4 regions of the Klebsiella ornithinolytica genome follow, and region 3 is predicted to be linked to each of the others. Evidence: predicted binding sites of a transcription regulator. Region 3 holds the regulator's gene; each other region holds the start of a gene.

Region 1 (4,169 bases), 740 kb from region 3:
TCCTGGAGTAGCGCGCTGGCAATACCCCGGCGGCCATACTCCGGCGCTACAAACAGGAGATCGATATAGCGGTCCACGGCGGTGATAAACCCCACAGGACGCTGGTCCATCGCCGCGACCCATACCAGAGACTCCCTCATTTTGTGCCGCCAGCGGGTCTCGTCTATCTGCGCCCAGGCGGCTATCTGGCGGGGTGAATAATCATGGCTGGCGGTCTCTTGTACCGCGCGCAGAAAAATGGCGCACAGCGCAGTAAAATCATCGTCGCGATAAGGTCTGATCTTCAGCATCGTTATAACCCCAGCACCAGCTGCCGCTCCAGTTGAGGATCGAGCAGCGTCACATGCAACCCGACCAGCCGCACTCCGCGACCGCCCCGCCGTTCGTGCCAGGCTTTGTAGGCGGTGGAGAGCAAATCCTCTTTATTCAGGCGCGGCCAGACATGTTCCTGAGTGGTCAGCTGAAAATCATTGAATTTCAGCTTTACCCCCTGACGGGCAATCAGAAGGTCCGGTTTGACCTTCAGCACCCGCCGCTCCAGCTCTGGATAGAGGTGCTCAATGATGCTCTCACAGGCAGACCACTCGTGGATATCCTCCACCAGCGTACGCTCAACGCCAACCGATTTACGCTGTCGGGTGTTGTTGATCTCCCGCTCATCGATTCCCTGGCTACGCTCCCACAGGATCCGACCCAACTTACCAAAACGGCGGAGCAACATCGCCAGGTCGCTTTTCTGCACATCTTCACAGGTACGCAGCCCCATGCTTTCCAGCTTTGCGGCTGAGACTTTCCCCACGCCGGGGATCTTCGCCAGCGGCAGCGTTCGGACAAACTCCGCGACCTGATGCGGCGCAATCACAAACTGACCGTTGGGTTTATTCATATCGGAAGCAATTTTCGCCAGAAATTTTACCGGCGCGATACCGGCAGAGGCGGTCAGTTGAAGCTCGTGAAAAATGGTCTGGCGAATCTCTTCCGCGATCAGCGTCGCAGAGCCCTGGCAGTGAACGCTATCGCTGACGTCGAGATACGCCTCATCCAGAGACAGCGGTTCAATTAACGACGTGTAGCGTGAGAAGATTTCCCGGATATGGGACGAGGCCTCTTTGTAGGCATCAAAGCGGCCGGGTAGCAGGGTTAAATGCGGGCAAAGCTTGAGGGCCATCGCGGTCGGCATCGCGCTGCGTACGCCAAATTTGCGCGCCGGATAGTTGGCCGTGCTGATCACCCCCCGCTGTACCCGGCTACCGCCGATGGCAATGGGGATATCACGCAGGGCTGGATTATCCCGCATTTCCACGGCGGCAAAAAAGCAGTCCATATCGACATGGATAATTTTGCGCATACTCAGCCCTCAACGATTACTGGTTAAGTATACAGTAATAATACAAGGAATGAGAAGCGGGGTTTGTAGGGCTGATAAGCTTGCGCCATCAGGCAATAATGCCCGGCGGCGCAAGCTTGCCGGGCCTACGGAGAGATCAGAGGATCCGATTTTGCTGGCGCTGTGCTTCACGAGCCATGCGCTTTTTACGTGCATCGCACGGCTCCGGGCAGTCGCAGACCTTCTCAAGCCCCAGCGATGAGATACCGCCGCAGCTGCCCTGGAGACTTTTGCGCTTTATCAGATATCCTAAGGACATCCCCAGAATAACCAGCGCGAAAATGACGAAGGTTGCCACAAACACCGTCAACATCATTAACCTCCAAAGTCATCCAACATGATGTTGTCATCCTCAACGCCAAGATCTTTTAGCATCTTGATCACTGCGGCATTCATCACCGGCGGCCCACACATATAAAACTCGCAGTCCTCCGGCGCCGGATGATCGCGCAGGTAGTTTTCATACAGCACATTGTGAATAAAGCCGGTGTGGCCGTTCCAGTTATCTTCCAGCTGCGGATCGGAAAGCGCCACGTGGAAGGTAAAGTTCGGATTTTCACGTGCCAGCTGTTCAAACTCATCGTCATAGAACATTTCACGCAGCGAACGGGCGCCGTACCAGAAGCTGATTTTGCGCTTGCTGTGCAACCGTTTAAGCTGGTCGAAAATATGCGAACGCATGGGCGCCATACCAGCGCCACCGCCGATAAAGACCATCTCGGCGTCCGTCTCTTTCGCGAAGAACTCGCCGAACGGCCCGGAAATCGTCACCTTATCACCGGCTTTCAGCGACCAGATATACGAAGACATGATCCCCGGCGGCGCATCCGGCACTTTCGGCGGTGGCGTCGCAATACGCACGTTGAGCATAATGATGCCCTTCTCATCCGGATAGTTCGCCATCGAATAGGCGCGCAGCGTCGGCTCTTTAACCTCGGAAACATAGCGGAACAGATTAAATTTATCCCAGTCCGCACGGTACTCGTCCGGCACGTCAAAATCGGCATACGCCACTTTATGCGACGGACATTCAATCTGAATATAGCCGCCCGCGCGGAACGGCACGCTTTCGCCTTCCGGGATGGCCAGCTTCAGCTCTTTAATGAAAGTCGCTTTGTTATCATTGGAGATAACTTCACACTCCCATTTTTTGACGCCAAAAATCTCTTCCGGCAGCGCGATCTTCATGTTTTGTTTCACGGCGACCTGACAGGCCAGACGGCAGCCCTCTTTCGCCTCGCGTTTGCTGATATGGGAAAGTTCGGTAGGCAGGATATCACCGCCCCCCTCCTTCACCGTCACCCGGCACTGGCCGCAGGAACCGCCGCCGCCGCAGGCAGAAGAGATAAAGATCCCGTTGCTGGACAGCGTATTCAGCAGCTTATCGCCCGCCGGCGTGCGAATCTGTTTATCCGCTTCATTATTGATTTCAATAACCACATCACCGGCGTTGACCAGCTTCGAGCGCGCCGCCAGGATCAGCCCCGACAGCACCAGCACGATCAGCGTGAACATCACGACGCCAAGAATAATTTCCATACTTTCCGCCCTTATAGCTGCACACCGGAGAATGACATAAAGCCCAGCGCCATCAGACCTGTGGTAATAAAGGTGATCCCTAACCCGCGCAGACCCGCGGGCACATTTGCGTATTTCATTTTTTCGCGGATGCCCGCCATCGCCACAATCGCCAGCATCCAGCCGATACCGGAGCCGAAGCCATACACGATGGATTCCGGGAAGTTATAGTCGCGCTGCACCATAAAGGAGACGCCGCCAAAAATGGCGCAGTTCACGGCAATAAGCGGCAGGAAGATCCCCAGTGCGTTGTACAGCGACGGGAAATACTTATCGAGGATCATCTCCAGAATCTGCACCAGCGCGGCGATCACCCCGATAAAGGTGATGAAGTTGAGGAAGCTCAAATCCACCCCGTCCACCAGCGCACCGTCGCGCAGTACGAGGTTATAAATCAGGTTGTTCACCGGCACGGAAATGCCGAGCACCACCGTCACCGCTACGCCAAGACCAAACGCCGTGGAGACTTTCTTCGACACCGCAAGAAACGTACACATGCCGAGGAAGAAGGCCAGCGCCATGTTTTCAACAAACACCGCGCGGACAAAAAGACTGAGGTAATGAGCCATACTCGGTTACTCCTTCTCCTGCTGTTCCGGCTTCCAGCTGCGCAGCGCCCAGATCAGCAGACCGATGATGAAAAACGCGCTCGGCGCGAGCAGGAACAGGCCGTTCGGCTGATACCAGCCGCCGTTCTGCACGGTTTGCAGCACGGTGACGCCAAACAGTTTGCCGCTGCCGATAAGCTCGCGCAGGAAACCGACAATCATCAGAATGGCGCCGTAGCCCAGACCGTTACCGATACCGTCCATAAAGCTCGCCAGCGGCGGCGACTTCATGGCATACGCTTCCGCGCGCCCCATCACGATACAGTTGGTGATGATAAGCCCGACGAACACCGACAGCTGTTTGGAGACTTCGTAGGCGTAGGCGCGCAGCAGCTGATCGACGACGATCACCAGCGAGGCGATGATCGCCATCTGCACGATAATGCGCACGCTGTTGGGAATATGGTGGCGGATCATCGAGATAAACATGCTGGAAAACGCCGTCACCAGCGTTACCGCGATAGTCATGACGAATGCGGTTTCCAGCTTGGTGGTCACCGCCAGCGCCGAACAGACCCCCAGCACCTGCAGGGCAATAGGGTTGTTGCTAATCAACGGCCCAACCAGCACCCGTTTTACTTCTTTCATCTCATCGA
Region 2 (4,169 bases), 1.8 Mb from region 3:
CAGCTCACTTTCCCGGTAAACCGATTGAAACTCTTCCGGCTTAAGCTTCAGAGAACGACGGGCCATCTCCTCTGTAATTTCGCTACTAACTCCAACGGATACCGCCCACCAGCACAGCTCTGCGAGAGATAGCATCCGCTCTTTGTTGTAGCCCAGATAACTCAGCGCTGTACCAATAATCCAGTCAGCCAAGTTCTGCGACATCAGACTATCGAGTGTTTGTACGGTCTGATTGCGTAGTTCATTATCGCAGTGCCAGCATGCCCGTATCGCGCCGGGGTCATGCCTGAAATTAACCAGTTCCTGGTGGTGATAGTTAGAATGTGGCCACTGACAGTGCTGGACCTCACGTTCTAGCCAGAGCTCCATAGCGTTTATCCCACCAGCTGCTTTGATGACACGCTCATTAACAAAAAATGGTCTGATCCCTGTGTCATCCCGGAGCGGTTGCCGTGCATCCGGCAGTCTGCCGCTCGGTGTTGAATCCAAATCATCCGGCGGCATCTCCACTAATACGCGACCTTTTCCAAAAAGCCGCATTAGCTCGCTTCCCGGCCTGAGTAATACAATGCCCAAATGCCGGGCAATATCCACGTTAAGCAGCGCCCGCATCAGTCTCTCCACATTTTCTGCAAGAAGGTTCTGTCGGCGCGGGGCTCCTTTTCTGATTCAGGCAAAAACACGCTAACTTCCCACGATACAAAATCACGGGAGAGGCATTTCTCTACCCGGTAGTTAGCCTTACGGTAACGCGCCACCAACTCGACTGCCTGCGACTCTTTCAACCCCGTATGCTGAAACCAGCTTTTCTTCATAGCTGGTCCTCATACAACCGGATGAACTCAATGGCGCGTTCACGTGCTCCCGGTTCGTTATGCAGCATTTCCTGCAGCAGTTGCACGCCGAGTGATGGCTCTTTATGCCCGACGATAGAAATACCCCGGGACATGTTTGGAGCGATGGTGATGAACCCTTTTCTGCGCAATGCCCGAAGGTGTTCGGCCGCAGCGTTCGGAGACGCAGCACCAATAAGATCTGACAGCTCTCTGGCCGTCGGCGGATAACCGTGTTTTGAGATAAACGCAACGAGGAGATCAAACACCTCCTGCTGGCGTGGGGTCAGTTTCTGGAATGAAGAAAAGCCAGCGTTGTCATTATGACCGCCAGTCTTTTTTGTTACTGGTTTTGCGATATTTTGCGCCATGGTTTGTCTCCGTGGCGCAGCAGGTATAGGTTGTTCAGGCCTATGACGGGAGTTTAACAGAACCTGACGGAACCTGGTAACCAACTCCAGACCTCGCCTTTTCTATCATCTGCGCAAATAACGAGAGAGTCCCCACGATCTCATCTTGCTGTAGTGGCATAAACGAAACTGTATCTCCGCGGCGATACATCAAAGCACGATCACCTACGGGAAAGGATTTGAGACGGGCTACTATTACCCCATCATCGCATCTGATAACTACATAGCCGGTGTTCGGCATTTCTTGTTTTTTTCCCACTACAAAATCCTCTCAACAAACTCGGTAACGTCCACGCAGTAATTCAATAAAACCAGTCGTCTGCGCTTTCCCATGTCTCCTGGAGAATCTCTTCGATAGTTTCTTTATCACCGTCTATGCCACCGAACACGCTGAGTCCGTCAGCCCCAGCACGGCGAATAGTTAACTTGCAGCCATCATATTTTTGATTTAAACGCCGCAGTAACTCGGCCTCAAGCGCATGCTCCGCGCCATCAGGCAATTTTTTGTTTTTGTCGATGGTTACTTCGATTTTCATAGTATTACCCTCCCTCGATATACTGTATAAATAAACAGTACACCCAACTTTCTCAATGAGCAACATCTTAAAGGCACAAACTGTTAGTTTTTTGTCAGGAATGCATATGAAAAACCCGCCGTAGCGGGTTGAATTAATAGAGTTTTATTAAGCAGTGATTTCTTTCTGCTGACAAATATCCGGTATGTTCTCCCTCACCAGTTCCCCAGTTCGAGCAGACTTGACAATTGCTCGGGCAATAAAAAACCCGCTCAAGGCGGGTTAGATCTTTGACGAAAATCAAATCATGAAATGGTCAAATATAGGTTAGCTTGCTTTTTCCAGATACTGTGGCTTCGGAAGATAAAACTGCCCGTCATAGGTATAATGATAACACATATCAACAAGATGGATGTGGTTTCCACGTTCTACCCATTGAAAATGAACCACCCAGTCTGACGTATAATATTTTGGATGTCGCTGCACGTACTCGGGTAACCCGACATGGTAGTGCCAGAGATCGTTACCTTTGGCATAACTGTAATTAGGGTCAGTTTCATCTAAATTCGACCAAGATGCAGAAATTTTCCCTTGATAACAAGAGAAATCCCGCAAACCACACCGTTCGAATTGTTCAGTAAAATCAAGAACTTTATCTTGGTCACTTTCAGTAAAGTTACCAAACTCTTTAGCAAAGAGTTTACCAAACGATGTGGTAAAATGTTGAGTCATCCAGCAGCAACCTTGATATTAAGATGCATGAGATAGAATGAAACGCCGTTTTTCCTCGCGCGACATCCCTGGTTTCATCTCAATTCTATCAGAGTTCAATGCCACAGACATCCGCTCTTGCTCAAATGCAACAACGGCCTTAGCCTGTCCTGATGCTTGCTTTGACAACTCTGGTATCTTTTTCATAGTCTCTATGCTGGCAGCTATACCAGCAATGGTTTTTGTCTGAAGTTCTTCCAGCATTGGTCGGCAAGCGACCCTCTCTACAGACAACACAAACCCGAAGGCTTCTTGAGCCAAAGCCATTGAGGCCTTAGCTGATTCGATGCTGGAATCGGCACTGTTAACTAACGATTGAGAGATCTCAACCCTTTCACCTTTCCCCAACGCAGTATGCAATACATCAATCCCTTCTTCTAAATCGCGATTGAAATCAAGCAACTGATTAAGCAAAGGTGAAATTTCACCGTTCAGTCTGAGAACATCTTCAGGGGTCATCCCCCGCCCTCTTGCCGCTGATGTAAGCTCGGCAGGTTGTACTCTTGTGATAGGTACGGCAACACTAGTGGCCTGAGCTTGCGTCGAGAGAAGAAGAGGCGCAAGTCCCACTCCTAAGGTTGTAAATAAATTCATATGCATTCTCCAATGATGAACGCAATACAACTCGGCATTCACTACGGCATCCCTACAATAGTAGTTATAACCGCATTTCAATTTTTTTTGCAACCAAGTTGTTTAACCAATTTGTGTGATGTCCAATTTTTCATACCACCACTACGCCCGTAACAAGGGGCGCAGTATTATAGACACACATAACATCTTAGTCAAAATCGATTAAACCTATTGGAACTAGAGATTCAACAATTTTTGGCCGTAAAGCATATCTACTATGGAAGTTCTTCACCCTAAACATAGATATTATAAGGGTTCAGGCCGTATAAAGTCTGGCCTTGAGCTGGGTAGACCCACGCTTCAGGTCACTGGTGCATTGACGAGTGCTGGCAGGAGGTCAGATTGGAACCTCAGGTCGTTACTCAAAACGGCCCTCCGCCATCTCCAGCAGTGTCTTTCTTGCGACCGTCACTATGAAAGGCAGTCAGCGTCCTCTGCTAATTTCTGGCCAGTTCCAGTGCTCTAGACCATTCCATTTTACCGAGAGACGCATATACAACGAGCCGTTGTTTAGGTGGAATCACACCAAGCAACTTGATCAGCATCGCCTAAGTATCTTTGCCGCCAGTGTGGTTTGATACGAACAGCGCCCCCAAGGTGATTAACAAATTAATTTCGGAGATCATCTGTCGGCCTCCGCCATCGGTCGAATTGGGTCCAAGATAAGCCGACGGCGCGTTTGCTCTGCAAAATGACGTCTGCCGGTGTCTTTGCGGTAGCACTCGGTTTTCCTAACGACCCACATTGATGGGGTTTCATGCAGAAGCTTTTGCTGCGGGCCATCTTTCGTTATTACGGTACCTGTATGGGTTTTAACGATGCTCATTTGGCTGCTCCTGCATTCTTCCGATAGTCAAATCTGCATAAGTCAAAATCGATGACCGCGCGCTGGTCGCGAAACAACCCCAGACGCCCATAACGAATAACTTTTCCGGTTTTGACGGCTGATCGGAAATACTTTCCAACCGTATCCCGACACATGTGCAACTCGCCGCAGGCTTCTTTGA
Region 3 (4,169 bases):
GATCTCTTCCATCAGCGCGATGGCGTTTTGCTGCGCCTTCTCATGGGAAATTTTCTTGCTGCGCGCTTCATCTTCCACCGCGCGGGCGATGGCTTTGGAGGCCAGCAGCTTATTGAACAGATCCTGACGTGCCGGCAGACGTGGGCCGACGGCGGCCAGACGTTGGCGGGCGAAGTGCATACGCGCGACGCGGGCCAGCTTCTGGGCGATAATTTTATCGGTGCCGTGTTCGGTGGCCATTCTGCGCAGAGAAACCGGCGGCGAGAAACGGACAAAGCTGTCGCGGCCCAGCCACAGAACGGCGAAGAACTTCTGAATGCCATTCAGCATGCGCAGCGGCGGGTTTACTTCGCCTTTTTCGCGCCCTGGCGCACGACCAAACATCACCGAGACTGGCACCATTTGCACGTCCAGGTCAGGATGGTTGCGGTGCAGATCCAGGTAGTCGTGGAACAGCTTAATCGACTCTTCTTTCGGCGCGTAGTAGGTAAAGACGCGCGGGCCACCGTGGATAAATACGTAGCGCGGCAGCAGCGCGCCATCGATTTCCAGCGGTTCAAGCGGATCGGGTAAATCGTGCTCCAGGCACTGGGCGCGCAGGGTCAGCAGGTCCGCCTTGGAATTATAAGGCAGGACGTACATGATCGGACGCGAGGTATCCAGCCCTAATTCCTGAGCAGGTTCTGCGGGAATAGACTTGCTTTTTACCAGCACCCGTAATGGTAAATTCAGTAATTTATAGTAAATTCGTTGCCAGCCGGACATAAACGATGTGAAGCCTCTGGTTAATCATGCAAATGCGCGGCAAGAATAACAGAAAGCGCGCAAAATTTCCGTTGCCACGCGGCAAACGCGTACACTCATTGACGTCATTTACATAAAAAGGTTCTTTTGATGGCCAATAATACCACTGGGTTAACCCGAATCATTAAAGCGGCAGGTTATTCCTGGAAAGGGTTCCGTGCGGCATGGATAAATGAGGCCGCATTTCGTCAAGAAGGCATCGCCGCCATTGTTGCTGTCGCGATCGCCTGCTGGCTGGACGTTGACGCCATCACGCGTGTGCTGCTGATAGGCTCGGTCCTGATAGTGATGATAGTCGAAATTCTTAATAGCGCGATTGAGGCGGTGGTGGACCGTATTGGCCCGGAACATCATGAGCTGTCCGGTCGGGCGAAAGATATGGGTTCTGCGGCGGTGCTGCTGGCCATTGTGATCGCGCTGATCACCTGGGGCCTCTTGCTGTGGGCCCGCTATCACTGAGTGACCACTTTGTGAGATGCCCCCGCCTGGCGATGTCCTCCCGGCGATCGGCCGGCCCCCGATGGGTTTTGCCCGGCTGGCGACAATCACCCCTGGCGCAATGGGCTATCGGGGACGCAAAATGGAAAGAATCTCCTGATTTTTGTGTGAAATTTGATTCCAAAATCACCGTTAGCTGTATATACTCACAGCATAACTGTATATACACCCAGGGGGCGGGATGAAAGCGTTAACGACCAGGCAGCAAGAGGTGTTTGATCTCATTCGGGATCACATCAGCCAGACGGGCATGCCGCCGACGCGTGCGGAAATTGCTCAGCGCTTGGGGTTCCGTTCCCCAAACGCGGCGGAAGAACACCTGAAAGCGCTGGCGCGTAAGGGCGCGATCGAGATTATCTCCGGCGCCTCCCGGGGGATTCGCCTGCTTACGGAAGAAGAACCGGGTTTACCGTTGATTGGCCGCGTGGCGGCCGGTGAGCCGCTGCTGGCTCAGCAGCATATCGAAGGCCACTTCCAGGTCGATCCGGCGATGTTCAAGCCGAACGCCGACTTTTTGCTGCGGGTAAGCGGCATGTCAATGAAAGATATCGGTATTCTCGATGGCGATCTGCTGGCGGTCCATAAAACTCAGGATGTACGCAACGGCCAGGTTGTCGTGGCGCGTATTGACGAAGAGGTCACCGTTAAGCGTCTTAAAAAACAGGGCAATATCGTCGAACTTCTGCCAGAAAACAGCGAGTTTTCCCCTATCGTGGTGAATCTACGCGAACAAAATTTCACTATCGAAGGGCTGGCCGTTGGCGTGATTCGCAACGGCGAGTGGCTGTAACACCTTCCCCACGCAGCATCGTCTGATGCATGATGCTGCGCTGTCTCCTCCCGGTCAGGCTCTTTCTCATGTTCTTTAACGCCGCTGATAAGGCCCTGTGGCGCCTGGCGCTACCCATGATTTTCTCCAATATCACCGTTCCGCTGCTGGGACTGGTGGATACCGCCGTGATTGGCCATCTCGACAGCCCGGTTTACCTCGGCGGTGTCGCGGTCGGCGCGACGGCCACCAGTTTTCTCTTCATGCTGCTGCTTTTCCTGCGGATGAGCACCACCGGACTGACGGCGCAGGCCTTTGGCGCCAAAGATCCTCTCCGCCTGGCGCGGGCACTGGTGCAGCCGCTGGGGCTGGCAACAGGCGCCGGCCTGCTGATTGTGATTTTCCGAACCCCGCTTATCGATCTGGCGTTGCATATTGTTGGCGGCAATGACGCGGTGCTGGAGCAGGCGCGGCGCTTTCTCGACATCCGCTGGCTGAGTGCGCCGGCATCGCTGGCAAACCTGGTGCTGCTCGGTTGGCTGTTGGGCGTACAGTACGCCCGGGCGCCGGTGATTTTGCTGATCGTTGGCAACCTGCTGAATATTGTGCTCGATCTGTGGCTGGTGATGGGCCTGCACCTGAACGTGCAGGGGGCCGCGCTGGCGACGGTCACCGCCGAATATGTCACCTTTATCATCGGGCTGCTGATGGCAAGGCGCGTGCTGGCGCTACGCGGCGTGTCATTTGCCCTGCTCAAGCGCGCGTGGCGCGGAGATGTGCGCCGCTTGCTGGCGCTCAATCGCGATATCATGCTGCGCTCTCTGCTGCTTCAGTTGTGCTTTGGTGCGGTGACCGTTTTCGGCGCTCGTCTTGGCGGTGAGATCGTTGCCGTCAACGCGCTCCTGATGACCATGTTGACCTTCACCGCCTATGCCCTGGATGGTTTTGCTTATGCCGTGGAAGCGCACTCCGGACAGGCGTACGGCGCGCGTGACGGTAGCCAGTTGCTTGATGTCTGGCGGGCGGCCTGCCGCCAGTCGGGAATGGTGGCGCTGGCCTTTGCGGCAACCTATGCCGTAGCCGGGCAGCAGATTATCGCCCTGTTGACTTCGCTACCCTCGCTTCAGCTGCTTGCCGATCGCTATCTGATCTGGCAGATCGTTTTGCCGGTGATTGGCGTGTGGTGTTATTTGCTGGATGGCATGTTCATCGGCGCGACGCGCGGGGCTGAGATGCGCAACAGCATGGCGGTGGCGGCGGCGGGGTTTGCCCTGACGCTGCTGACGCTGCCGGTCCTTGGCAACCACGCGCTATGGCTGGCGCTGGCGGTCTTCCTCGCGCTGCGCGGTCTGTCGCTGGCGGTCATCTGGCGGCGACACTGGCGGCGTGGCACCTGGTTTTCGTAGCGATTTTTGATATGTAATTGGTTAAAGATTCCGAATAATAAATTCAACTCAGAATTCTTATCTATAGTTAATACTATGTCCGGCACACAGCGGGCTGTTAACTCACCGAACGATGAGGATTGAATTATGAACAAAGACGAAATCGGCGGTAACTGGAAACAGTTGAAAGGTAAAGCGAAAGAAAAATGGGGCAAGCTGACCGATGACGATATGACCGTCATTGAAGGTAAGCGTGACCAGCTGGTCGGGAAAATCCAGGAGCGTTATGGATACGCTAAAGATCAGGCGGAGAAAGAAGTGTCTGACTGGGAACGAAAAAACGATCACCGCTGGTAGCGGTGAGTGTTAACGAATTAACCCTTTGTTATTGCCTGCCCGATGGTACATGGAGGTACCGGCAACCTGGATTCCCGCTGCGGCGATAGCCTCAGCGGGCTTTCTTTTTAATCTGAATGGTATGGTCGTGATGGCAGTGTCCCGGGGTGCTACAGGCTTCGACCTCGACACAACCCGCGCACAGGCCGTGTGCTTCAATCACATTGTGGCGTAGCGCAAAACCCATTCTGGCCGCCAGCGTATGCATAATGTCTTCAACGCCTTCGGCACACTCTTCTTTGACCACGCCGCAGCGGTCGCAGATAAACATGGCTGAGCTATGGGTCGGCTGATCGAAAAGATGGCACAGCACGTAG
Region 4 (4,169 bases), on a different replicon from region 3:
CAACGCCCCTGGGACGCTTAACAATGTCCATAGATAGAACTCAATAGCTTAGGCGTCCGCACTATACAACTTACTCTTATCGATGCTGTACTGTTCGACTCGCGGGGCAACTTCCTCTAGGGCGATCATTACCCTCTGGCTAAGGTTATGATAAAGCGCATAATTTGAGCTGAAAGTATGTACCTGTTTCCGGTAATCCTGATTTTTAATCTGGAACCAGGGTACCCCCATTTCTATCCCTAACGCTTTTGCGCCTGCATTACGTGCGATAACGCATCCGTCGTTGTTACTAAGAACAACAATCGGTTTGCCTCGCAAATCTGGGCGAAACAACGCCTCACAACTGGCATAAAATGAGTTTACATCCGCAAGACCAAACATTGGCATCGTTACCTCCGTCGAGTACGAGTGCAGTTGAAAAACCACGTAACCACGCCAAGTAGTTGCAATTCATCGGGATAAATAATTGGAAATGCTGGACTCATAGGCAAAAGCGCAAGCCGGGGCTTCAGTTGAAGACGCTTAACGATAAACTCGCCATCGACTTCCACAACAACAATATCACCATGAATAGCTTCTTCAGCGCGATCAACCACCATAATATCGCCATCACAAAGACCAAGCTCCTGCATACTGCAGCCACTGGCGCGTACAAAAAAAGTAGAGGCCCGTCGGCGTATACAGAGCTCATTTAAATCCAGTTCCTTTTCGACGTAATCCTGAGCTGGGGATGGAAATGCTCCCATGGTCACAGGCCTTCATAGGCAGAAAAAGAATAAAATACAGGACGTCGTACTTTATTGCTTTCATAAGCTAAAAAATTATTTAACAATATGATTATATTGTTAAATATAAAAATTACATTCCAAGGCGACATGTTGATTTACTCGCAATTAATACTGTTTGCATATACAGTATTGTACAATGGCAGAGTAAAGCAAGTGATTCATAAGTGTGTATTGTGATCTTGTTGAAGTAAGTGCAAATTTAGTTATGCAAGTAAGAGGTATAGACAGATGGTTCTGGAACCAACGGAACCGTTCAATGATTGTCACTACCTCTCTCTCGGCCTCAACTTGATGCCAATGTGCTCCCTGCTTCAGATGCCGGGAGTGTTGCTCGTGCAATAGCTATCTATAACCAACGGGCTCTGATTTATCCCAGCGCTGATATTGGGGAGCGATCAAACAACTTTGTTAGTGTAGCAATATGCTAACAATTAGAGGACAGTTCTATAAAAATGATGGATCTGACTCTCAGACCCATCATTAGAACCCTTAAGCTGTATGTTTTAATTATTTTATAGCCACGTATTATAGATTCTTTGCATAACTTCTTTTAATTTATCAGGAACTCCATCAAAATCATCTCCCCATCCTAATGTTTGTTGATAGGCATTAAATGGTTTTTCAGATTTTGGGGCTGGATAGCCAAGAAGATCTTCAATACACTCCTCTACAACAATTACTTTTTCATGATCGCCAGCTGCTTCTAGTATATGTGGGTTAAATACTTCCGCCCCCTTAACTCCCTGATCCCTATCATGAATAACGATAAAATCAACATCTAATGCAGAAAGATATTTTATTAATCCTATTATGGCTGCCTTTCCTCGCGCCTTAACTAATTCAGTGTTGGTTAGGATCTTATTTCTAGAGAGTGCAGGCACCCTCCGAATCGCTTCCTTGAAAACAATTTCCTCTGTATCACCCTCTACGACTATAACCTTTTTAGTAAAAAATATGCGCGACATATGGTCATCCAATTTCATTATCATTTTCACATAATTCTTGTCATCCTCTGATAGCTGTTTGTATTTTTCGGTCACAGAAAATGGGTTAATTGAGGTATGAGAGGATTCATAATGGAATCTATTCAATACTTGCCTTGGTTTCCTAGAAAGATCAATGAGGTAAGGGGAGTGAGTTGTGGCAATGATTTGAGATGATAGGCCTGATAAGTCATAGATAATATCTCTCATTTGATTGGCTGCACTTGGGTGAAGATATATTTCAGGTTCCTCAAAACCAATGATAAGACTCCTTGCGTCTTCACCTCTTTTTCTCAACCATTCCTGCCTGAATCTTAGCAGGCCAAAAACGGCGGCCCTTACCATGCCGGTACCTTGATTAGATACTGTAGTTCGTATATTGCTTGACATTTCAATGGAAAAAGTGGGTGACAATGCAGTGTCAGGATTGGAAAGATCGGCGAATGCATAGATTTTTGACTCAGGGAATACACCGCAAAGAACTTTGTTTAGCTCACCCATCATTATCCCAAATTCTGATTTTTCATCGGAAGGGTTTAATTCCTTAGCAAGTTCATTTAGACATTCCTGGGCACGCTTGTAATTGTCTGATCCTCCTCGAACATCTTTAAATAGTTCGTTTAGTGTTTTTTGAAGCACTCCCGTCTTATCTTCAATTTCATTAGCCCCTGATTCTGCTGGAATAAGTAAAAAACTTGGTAGCCTTGAAAGTACCACGCCACCTATACCACCTGGGTTTTTGTCCCAGATCTCTTCTTCTGTTATGTCCCAAATATCATCTATGAGTTCAAGTTTTGACTTTTCACTACCACTTATGTTTTTTTCTAAAGCAGAGAATAGTTCGGTGATGATTGCAGCATCGACTCCCGATTCAATAAATTCCAGAGGTTTTTTTAGATTCTCGAACTCTTTTTTCAGTTCTCTCTTGAGTGATTTTAATTCAATTAAAACATCTTCACCCAATGTATAGCTCTTTCTGTAAAAAATACTATTCCCAGTTTCTCCACTATCGGTTGGATCATAAGAAAACACTCTCCCTTTGAATCCTCTCCACGTTTTAGCGTCATCTGGAACATTTCTAAACTCAGCTTCAAGTATTATTTCTTTACAGGAAATTTTGTTTTCACCAGTTTCGGCATCAACTTCGGAACAGAAACAGTCTGAGGCCATTCTTTTTTTATCAGACAATAACCACTCAATGGCCTTTAAAACTGAACTTTTCCCTGCATTGTTAGAACCAATTAAAAATGTGGCGTCACCAAATTTGACCTGAGCATTGTGAATTCTTTTAAAACCATTTATTTTAAGAGTGTGTAATCGCATTGGTATTTTCCATATATCATATAAAAATAAAGTATTTAAAGATGGCTTTGTATTATTCATACAGTTAGTTATTTTAATTTTAAAAATAGAGTAATAATGAGACTTACATCAAAAAAATGTAACAATACCAAAAAGCTAAATTCTTTATTGTCGGAGACCTTATGATATGTTGATTGATTCATCGCGTAAAAATAACGTCCATCTTGTTCCTCTCAGTAGTCACTGCGAATAGCTCTGGATTAAATAACTAGAAAATTATGATGTCTAATGCTTTTTCCAGACAACATAAAGGTTGTGATGGGTTTTGCCCGGCAGTGTTCGGAATGGATATACGAAAATCTTTCAGATATGGTATAAGGAAGGGTAGTAACTGAAAAGCTATAAGTAGAAGCGGGTTCATTTAACATGTGCGTTATATGTTCATACAGCCCTGAGTTATAATCCTCCATATATCAGGGCATTATAAACAAACTATCAATTTGAAAAAGACCATAAATGCTGAATAAATCGTTAACTTACATTCTTGCTAGTCACTTTTATACACCATTCATATTTGTTAGCAATAGAGTTCCAGTGCCAAATATTTATAACACCATGCAAGCCTTCTTGGTAAAGGGTCCCAAGCCGAAGGACGACTGATGCTTGTGCGGAAACAAAAAGATGCACCTCATTAGCCTGTTTTTTTAATTCAGAGATAATATAGCTAAGCTCTCTGACTATTTTTTCTTGCTCATCTTCCTCAGGAAGATTATCAAACCGGAACCCTGTATTCAGTTGAGCATGTAAAGTATGCCCAATAAACTCGGCAGGAAGATCTTTTTCTAAAACTTCCATTGTAAATGAAATTGCAAGACCTATAACATTTCCATTATTTGATGGTACACATTTACTATCATAAATTATCTGACCATTATAAAACTTAACTATCTTTGCATTAGTCGGAGGTGCATCAAGAGGATGAAAAACTTTTTTATCCCGATCAAAATCAAACAACTTTAATGCCAAATGTCCATCTGTCATGAAGCTACCAACCATATAAAGATACGGTACGCTGCCGAGTGCAGCAACATAAGCA

What was found. Region 3 encodes LexA, which represses DNA repair genes until DNA is damaged. Its sites were predicted from a motif close to TNCTGTATGTACATACAGNA; they were not measured.
Region 1: a site for LexA is predicted at 1,366-1,385, ahead of dinB (DNA polymerase IV). Genes of this name have one in related genera too.
Region 2: a site for LexA is predicted at 1,800-1,819, ahead of Q1L34_RS16435 (DinI-like family protein). Genes of this name have one in related genera too.
Region 4: a site for LexA is predicted at 898-917, ahead of umuD (translesion error-prone DNA polymerase V autoproteolytic subunit). Genes of this name have one in related genera too.

What each region holds. Positions count from the first base shown of each region.
Region 1 is NZ_CP130153.1:4,470,026-4,474,194, forward strand. Features, by position in the region: gene Q1L34_RS21275 (GNAT family N-acetyltransferase) at 1-287, opposite strand, end outside; gene dinB (DNA polymerase IV) at 293-1,348, opposite strand; gene nqrM ((Na+)-NQR maturation NqrM) at 1,485-1,700, opposite strand; gene nqrF (NADH:ubiquinone reductase (Na(+)-transporting) subunit F) at 1,703-2,926, opposite strand; gene nqrE (NADH:ubiquinone reductase (Na(+)-transporting) subunit E) at 2,938-3,534, opposite strand; gene Q1L34_RS21300 (NADH:ubiquinone reductase (Na(+)-transporting) subunit D) at 3,541-4,169, opposite strand, start outside.
Region 2 is NZ_CP130153.1:3,428,914-3,433,082, forward strand. Features, by position in the region: gene Q1L34_RS16420 (DUF968 domain-containing protein) at 1-612, opposite strand, end outside; gene Q1L34_RS16425 (hypothetical protein) at 612-815, opposite strand; gene Q1L34_RS16430 (LexA family protein) at 812-1,204, opposite strand; gene Q1L34_RS16435 (DinI-like family protein) at 1,546-1,779, opposite strand; gene Q1L34_RS16440 (hypothetical protein) at 2,086-2,490, opposite strand; gene Q1L34_RS16445 (hypothetical protein) at 2,509-3,123, opposite strand; gene Q1L34_RS16450 (hypothetical protein) at 3,785-3,988, opposite strand; gene Q1L34_RS16455 (DUF977 family protein) at 3,985-4,169, opposite strand, start outside.
Region 3 is NZ_CP130153.1:5,210,811-5,214,979, reverse strand. Features, by position in the region: gene plsB (glycerol-3-phosphate 1-O-acyltransferase PlsB) at 1-765, opposite strand, end outside; gene Q1L34_RS24675 (diacylglycerol kinase) at 895-1,263, shown strand; gene lexA (transcriptional repressor LexA) at 1,484-2,092, shown strand; gene dinF (MATE family efflux transporter DinF) at 2,161-3,477, shown strand; gene Q1L34_RS24660 (CsbD family protein) at 3,604-3,813, shown strand; gene zur (zinc uptake transcriptional repressor Zur) at 3,905-4,169, opposite strand, start outside.
Region 4 is NZ_CP130154.1:191,548-195,716, reverse strand. Features, by position in the region: partial or broken gene Q1L34_RS27240 (Y-family DNA polymerase) at 76-381, opposite strand; gene umuD (translesion error-prone DNA polymerase V autoproteolytic subunit) at 390-746, opposite strand; gene Q1L34_RS27230 (ATP-dependent nuclease) at 1,301-3,154, opposite strand; gene Q1L34_RS27225 (SAVED domain-containing protein) at 3,605-4,169, opposite strand, start outside.